Regions from separate parts of the Cupriavidus sp. OTU4054 genome, predicted to be linked through region 1. Evidence: riboswitches for the same ligand, from Rfam matches in the RefSeq annotation. Region 1 holds a riboswitch; the other holds the start of a gene.

What was found. A riboswitch is a leader RNA that binds a small molecule or an ion and turns the genes downstream of it on or off. The one in region 1 is predicted to bind manganese.
Region 2: it holds a riboswitch for manganese, as region 1 does, so the genes downstream of both, AAHB16_RS29015 (TMEM165/GDT1 family protein) here and AAHB16_RS18760 (manganese efflux pump MntP) in region 1, are expected to answer to the same signal.

Annotation. Positions count from the first base shown of each region.
Region 1 covers NZ_JASATF010000015.1:149,354-152,761, reverse strand. The annotation lists gene AAHB16_RS18770 (sulfate ABC transporter substrate-binding protein) at 1-277, shown strand, start outside; gene AAHB16_RS18765 (TOBE domain-containing protein) at 344-772, shown strand; gene AAHB16_RS18760 (manganese efflux pump MntP) at 816-1,382, opposite strand; yybP-ykoY riboswitch at 1,435-1,586, opposite strand; gene AAHB16_RS18755 (epoxide hydrolase family protein) at 1,639-2,970, opposite strand; gene AAHB16_RS18750 (threonine ammonia-lyase) at 3,097-3,408, opposite strand, start outside.
Region 2 covers NZ_JASATF010000036.1:1,871-5,278, forward strand. The annotation lists gene guaD (guanine deaminase) at 1-28, shown strand, start outside; gene AAHB16_RS29010 (fatty acid desaturase) at 105-1,289, shown strand; yybP-ykoY riboswitch at 1,323-1,533, shown strand; gene AAHB16_RS29015 (TMEM165/GDT1 family protein) at 1,561-2,136, shown strand; gene AAHB16_RS29020 (urate hydroxylase PuuD) at 2,239-3,408, opposite strand, start outside.

The sequences.
Region 1 (3,408 bases):
ACCGGTTGCCGTCGTGGACAAGGTGGTGGACAAGCGCGGCACGCGCAAGGTCGCCACGGCCTATCTACAATACCTGTGGTCGGAGCCCGGCCAGGAACAGATCGCGAAGCAGTTCAACCGCCCGCGCTCGGCCGCCGCGCTGAAGGCGCATGCCGACGTGTTCAAGCCCATCAAGCTGTTCTCGATCAACGAAGTGTTCGGTAGTTGGGCCCAGGCCCAGGCGCGCCACTTCAACGATGGCGGCGAGTTCGACAAGCTCTACCAGGCGCGCAAGTAAGCGCGGCACCTCATCCCTGCGCAGTCCTGCGAGCAGGACGGGTCGTGGTCAACAAGGAACCTTGAAATGAAAACCAGCGCACGCAACCAGTTCTCCGGTATCGTCGGCCAGGTCACCGCAGGCGCCGTCAACGACGAAGTCACGATCGAGACAGACGGCGGCGCGCAAATCGTCGCGACCGTCACGCACGACAGCGCCAGCCGTCTGGGTCTGAAGGCCGGCGCCAGGGCCGTCGCGCTGGTGAAGGCGACGTCGGTGATCGTCATGGTGGATGCCGACGCCAGCAAGGTATCGGCGCGCAATGTCGTGGACGGCAAGGTGACCGCGCTGACCAAGGGCGCGGTCAACGCCGACGTGACCATCACCGGTTCCAACGGCCTGGCGGTGTCGGCCATCATCACCAACAACAGCGTGGATCGCCTCGGCCTGGCCGTCGGCTCGGCCGCGGCTGCCATGTTCAAGGCATCGAGCGTGATCGTCGGTATCGACGGCTGATATCGGGGCCCATAAAGGCGGGTGTCGCCTGATCGGCCGCGCATCATCCCAGAAGCTGGAGATGCTCCACAACGATGATGACGCCGATGCCGATCAGGATCACGCCGCCGATGGCCTCGCTCCAGCGGCCCAGCGCGGGGCCGACGAGGCGTCCGATCATGACGCCGAGCGTGACCATGAGCGTGGTGGCGAGGCCGATGGCACCGGCGGCGAGCATGATGTTGACGTTCACGAAGGCAAGGCCCACACCGACCGCCATCGCATCGATACTGGTGGCGAAACCCGTGACCGCGAGATTCCAGAACGAGTGCGATTGCGGCTTGTCCTCATGCGCTTGGTCGCTCGAGAACTTGAAGATCATGCGCAGGCCAAGCACGGTGAGGAGCCCGAACGCAATCCAGTGGTCCCACGCGGTGATATAGCTCGACGCCGCCCTGCCAAGTGCCCAGCCCACCGCGGGTGTGATCGCTTCGATAACGCCGAAGATAAGGCCCGTCTTGATGGCTTCCGTCAGTCTGGGCCGATAGAGCGCGGCCCCTTTCCCGATGGCCGCGGCAAACGCGTCCGTGGCCATGGCGAATGCCAGCAGGATGATCGATACCAGTGTCATGGATAACAAACGGGGGCCGGCAACAGATGGACCAATGACTTTGTCGTTCAGTGCCAGCCCCGGCTGGTGAACGAAAAGTCAAAGGTCTCGCAGAACGGGCTTCCCTTGCAGAAGCCTGCCGCCGACGCCATGGCCAGATGACCAAGTGTGTTGACGCCGGCGCCTCCAGCATGTGGAGGCAAGCTACTCCCCTAAGACACGCCGATGCTAACACGATGCCGGGAGGCCTGCCACCTTCAGGGTTTATCGCCTGATCTCATCGCAGGGACCGGAAGCTCGCGCGGACCTCGGCCGTGAACGCCTGCGGTTGCTCCCATGCCGCGAAGTGCCCGCCCTTGGGCAGCCGGTTGAAGTGGATCAGTTTCGGATACGCACGCTCGGCCCAGCTGCGCGGCGCCGCGTAGATTTCATCGGGGAACACGCTCACCGCGACCGGAATGGCCACATGCTTCGGCGCGAAGAAGTTGAGCTTGTTCTCCCAGTACAGGCGCGCCGACGAGACGGCGGTGTTCGTCAGCCAATACAGCGTCACGTTGTCGAGCACGTCATCGCGCGTGAGTCCCTCTTGCTGGCCATCGAACACACGGGCGATCAGCGCCTGGCTCGCGGCGTCGTGGTCGAGCATCCATGCCGCGAGGCCCACCGGCGAATCGGCCAGCGCGTAGAGCGTCTGCGGGCGGTTCGCCATCTCCAGCGCATAGCCGAGCCCGTGCTTGTAGAACGTGTCGAGCTGCGCGTACGCATGCCGCTCGTCGTCACCGAGGCCAGCGGGGGCATCGCCGCCGGCCTTCAATGCGCTGGCGATATCGTCCGGAATCGTGGCGGGCATGTTCGTATGAATGCCAAGCAACGCCGGCGGCGCGATCAGCGCCATCTGCTCGGTGACGGCATTTCCCCAGTCGCCACCTTGCGCAACGTAACGCGCGTAGCCGAGCCGCTGCATCAGCGTGATCCACGCGCGTGCAATGCGCGCGGGGTCCCAGCCCGTGGCGGTGGGCTTGCCGGAGAAGCCGTGGCCGGGCAGGGAGGGAATCACCACATCGAACGCATCGGCCGCCGACCCGCCATACGCGGTCGGGTCCGTCAGCGGACCGATGATCTTCAACTGTTCGATGATCGACCCAGGCCAGCCATGGGTGATGACGATGGGCAACGCATTCGGATGCTTGGAGCGAACGTGGATGAAATGAATATCGAGCCCGTCGATCTCGGTCACGAACTGCGGTACGGCATTGAGACGCGCCTCGACCTTGCGCCAGTCGTAGCCCGAGGCCCAGTATTGCGCGAGCTTGCGCATGGTCGCGAGCTGCACGCCCTGCGAGGCATCGGCAACGGTTTCGCGCTCGGGCCACTGCGTCGCGCGAATACGCTGGCGCAGGTCGGTCAGGCGTGCCTCCGGCACGTGCACGCGCAGCGGGCGAATGGCGGTGCTGCCCGCCTGACTGGAGATCTGCGTGATCGATGCATCGCCGCCGGCAAAGGCCAGTCCACTGAAGGACGCCGTTGCGACAGCGGCCGCCGCCGCGCCGATAAAGTGGCGCCGTGATGCGTGCAGCGGGGAAGTTTGGGGAAAGCGATCGGTTGACATGCCAGCTCCTGTTTCTTGTCTCGATCGCGGCATGAATGCCGCGGGTTGAGACCAGTATGGAAAAGCGGCAGCCAAAGCGGAACGGTTCCGGGCGTACAACTCTTGTGAGGGCTGGGAACAATGTCGCTAGATCAGCGACGCCAGCATCGGCAGATCGATGTTGCCGCCCGACAGCACGATGAGTGTGTCGCGACCGCCGGGTCGCAGGTGGCCCGCGAGCAACGCGGCCAGCGCCACGGCGCCGCCGGGCTCGAGCAGGAGGCGTAGCTCCTCGAGGCCGAAGCGGATGGCGGCGGCTACTTCGTCGTCCGACACGGCAAGGGCGGCGTCGAGACGGTGGCGGTTGATCGCAAACGGCAGCTCCGCGGGGCAGACGGCCTGCAGGGCATCGCAGATCGACGTCGCATCGGGCGTGTTGCGCGCGCGCTGGCCGCCACG
Region 2 (3,408 bases), on a different contig from region 1:
CAAATATGGCTTATCTGCTATGGCTTGATGAACATCAACACAATTGTCACCAAAGCCCTTTAGCCTCTTCCGGCCATCACCATGACCGATACCGGAAGAACCGCATGCCTGCCCGCTCCGACAACGCACTGACCGAAGCCAGTGCGTTCGCCACCCCCGGCCCCGACCATTCCAGGGCCGCCCAGCCCGGACGCCAGTCCGCCTCCACGGAACTGCCCGAGCCCATCGCGGCCGACGCACCGCTGCCGGGCCGCAAGGTCATCCGCGGCTGGCTGATTCCGCTGGGCCGGCGCAGCACGCCGCGCGCGCTCATGCTGTTCGCGTTCGACTACCTGCTGTTCGCGGCCGTGATGGCCGCACTCGTGCTGGTGACGCCGTGGTGGGCCAAGCTCGGCATCGGCGTGCTGGCCGGCCTCGTGATCGCACGGCTGTTCATCATCGGCCACGATGCCTGCCACCAGAGCCTGACCGCGCGCCGCGGCCTCAACAAGTGGATCGGCCGGCTGACGTTCCTGCCCTCGCTGACACCGTACAGCCTGTGGGAAGTGGGCCATAACGTCGTGCACCACGGCTACACGAACCTCAAGGGCTTCGACTTCGTCTGGGCGCCCTACTCGCTCGAGGAATTCCGCGCGTTGCCGCGCTGGCGCCGCGCGCTGGAGCGCGTGTACCGCAACGGCTTCGGCGCGGGGCTCTACTACCTCGTGGAGATCTGGTGGTTCAAGATGTTCTTCCCGAGCAAGCGGCAGATGGCCACGCGCCGCGCCATCTTCACGTGGGACTGCGTGCTCGTGGCCGCGTTCGGCGCGCTGTGGATCGGCACGCTGGCCGCGCTGGCGCTCGCCACGGACCAGTCCGTGACGCTGCTGGTGGCCACCGGCTTCGTGCTGCCGTTCCTCGTCTGGAACCTGACGGTCGGCTTCGTGCTCTACGTTCACCATACGCATACGAGCGTGGCCTGGTACGACACCAAGGCGATGTGGGCCAAGGCGCAGCCGTTCGTCTCGACGACCGTGCATCTGCGCTTCCGCCATGGCATTGGCGCGGCGCTCCATCACATCATGGAACATACGGCACACCACGTGGACATGAGCGTGCCGCTGTACCAGCTCAAACGCGCGCAGGCGCTGCTCGAGCACGCGCTGCCGGGCCGCATCATCGTCGAGAACTTCTCGTGGCGCTGGTATTTCGACACGGCCCGCCGCTGCAAGCTCTATGACTTCAAGGCGCTGTGCTGGACCGATTTTCGCGGGCGCCAGACCAGCGAGAACGCACCGGTGCCGACCTGAAGGTGGACGGCGCGAGGCCGCACCGTTATAATGCGGCCTTCCATTGGGGAGTAGCCGCCTCGTTCCATGCCATGCGATGCCATGCCATGTCGTGAACGGGGGCGTACGTCAACAGACTTGACTGGGTTTCCAGTTATGGCGTGCGCAGTCATGTACCACGGTACAGGGGCCTGGCGAGACCGATGACCTCTCCTTTCTGGCCGGGCCGGGAAAGGCGAGTGTCATTGGCATCTCGCGATGCATTGCGGCCCGGGTTGTTCCCACACAAAAGATGGAATCATTCCTCGTCTCCACGGGTATCGTGGCGCTCGCCGAAATGGGCGACAAAACCCAGCTGCTGTCTCTCGTGCTCGCCGCACGGTATCGCAAGCCTGTTCCCATCATCCTTGGCATCCTGATCGCCACGCTCGTCAATCACGGCTTTGCCGGTGCGCTGGGCGGCTGGATCACGCATGTGCTCGGCGCCAATCTGCTGCGATGGATTCTCGGCCTCGGCTTTATCGCGATGGCCGGGTGGATGCTGATCCCCGACAAGCTCGACGACGCCGAGCAGGCGAAGCCGGTCAAGGGCGCCATCGGCATTCTCGGCACGACGATCGTCGCGTTCTTCTTCGCGGAGATGGGCGACAAGACGCAGATCGCCACCGTTGCGCTCGCCGCGCGCTTTCCCACGCAGGTCATCGCGGTCGTGGCCGGCACGACGTTCGGCATGATGCTCGCCAACGCGCCCGCCGTGCTGCTGGGCGACAAGTTCGCGAACAAGATGCCGATCGCGCTGGTACACAAGATCGCTGCGGCGATCTTCCTGGTGCTGGGCCTGCTGGCGCTATTCAACGTCGGCGGCTGATCCAGCCCTGCAGACGCAAAAAAACGGGGCGGATGCCCCGTTCAAACCATCGACGGTCTGGTTTGAGCCGGGCCGTCGATCACCGATGCCCGTTTCAGTGGGTCAGTTGGCGGTCGCCGCCCCACCCTCGAACCATTGCCCCAGCAATGCGCGCTCGTCGTCCGTGATCTGCGTGACGTTGCCGAGCGGCATGGCCTTCTGCTGCACCGCCTGCTGATAGATCAGCTGCGCGTGCGCCTTGATTTCGTCCACCGTATCGAGCTTGATGCCCTTGGCGGCGGTCGGCATCATCTTCGGCTGCTCCGCGTGGCACTGCACGCATCGCGCGTTGATGATCTCCTGCACCTTGTGGAAGCTCACGGCATTCGCGGCAGCATTCCCGGCAGCATCGGCGCCGCCGGCACTCGCCACGACCGGACGCGGCTGCGGCGCGATGATGAACGCCACCACACCGAGCACCGCCACGCCCGCGGCGGGCCAGGCGATATTGATCTTGCCCTTGTGCTTGAGGATAAAGAACTGCCGCACCAGTACGCCCGCCAGCATGATCAGGATCAGCACCAGCCAGTTGTACTTGTGCGCGTACGTCATGCTGTAGTGGTTCGAGAGCATCGCGAACAGCACGGGCAACGTGAAGTAGGTGTTGTGCACGCTGCGCTGCTTGCCGCGCTTGCCGTGGATCGGATCGACGGGCTGCCCCGCCTTCAGCGCGGCCACGACCTTGCGTTGCCCCGGGATGATCCACACCAGCACGTTCGCGCTCATGATCGTCGCGATCATCGCGCCGGTCAGCAGGAACGCCGCGCGGCCCGAGAACACGTGGCACGCGACGAACGCGGCCAGCGCCACGTAGACCGCCACCATGATGCCGACCATGCGGTCGCTCTTGCCGAAGACACGGCAGATGCAGTCGTAGACCACCCAGCCGATCAGCAGATAGGACACCGCGAAGCCGACCGCCGCGCCGGGCGACATGTCCCAGACGTTCTTGTCGATCAGGAACGTGCTTGCGTTGAACAGATACAGCACCACCAGCAGCGCGAAGCCGGTCATCCAGGTCGAGTAGGACTCCCAATAGAACCAGTGCAGGTTCGGCGGCAGGTGCTTTGGCGCGGTCAGGTACTTCTGCGGGTTGTAGAACCCGCCGCCGTGCACGGCCCACAGTTCGCCATCGACGCCGCGGGCCTTGAGTTCGGGATCGTCGGGGCGCGTCAGCGAGTTGTCGAGCCAGACGAAATAGAACGACGAGCCGATCCACGCGATCGCGGTGAT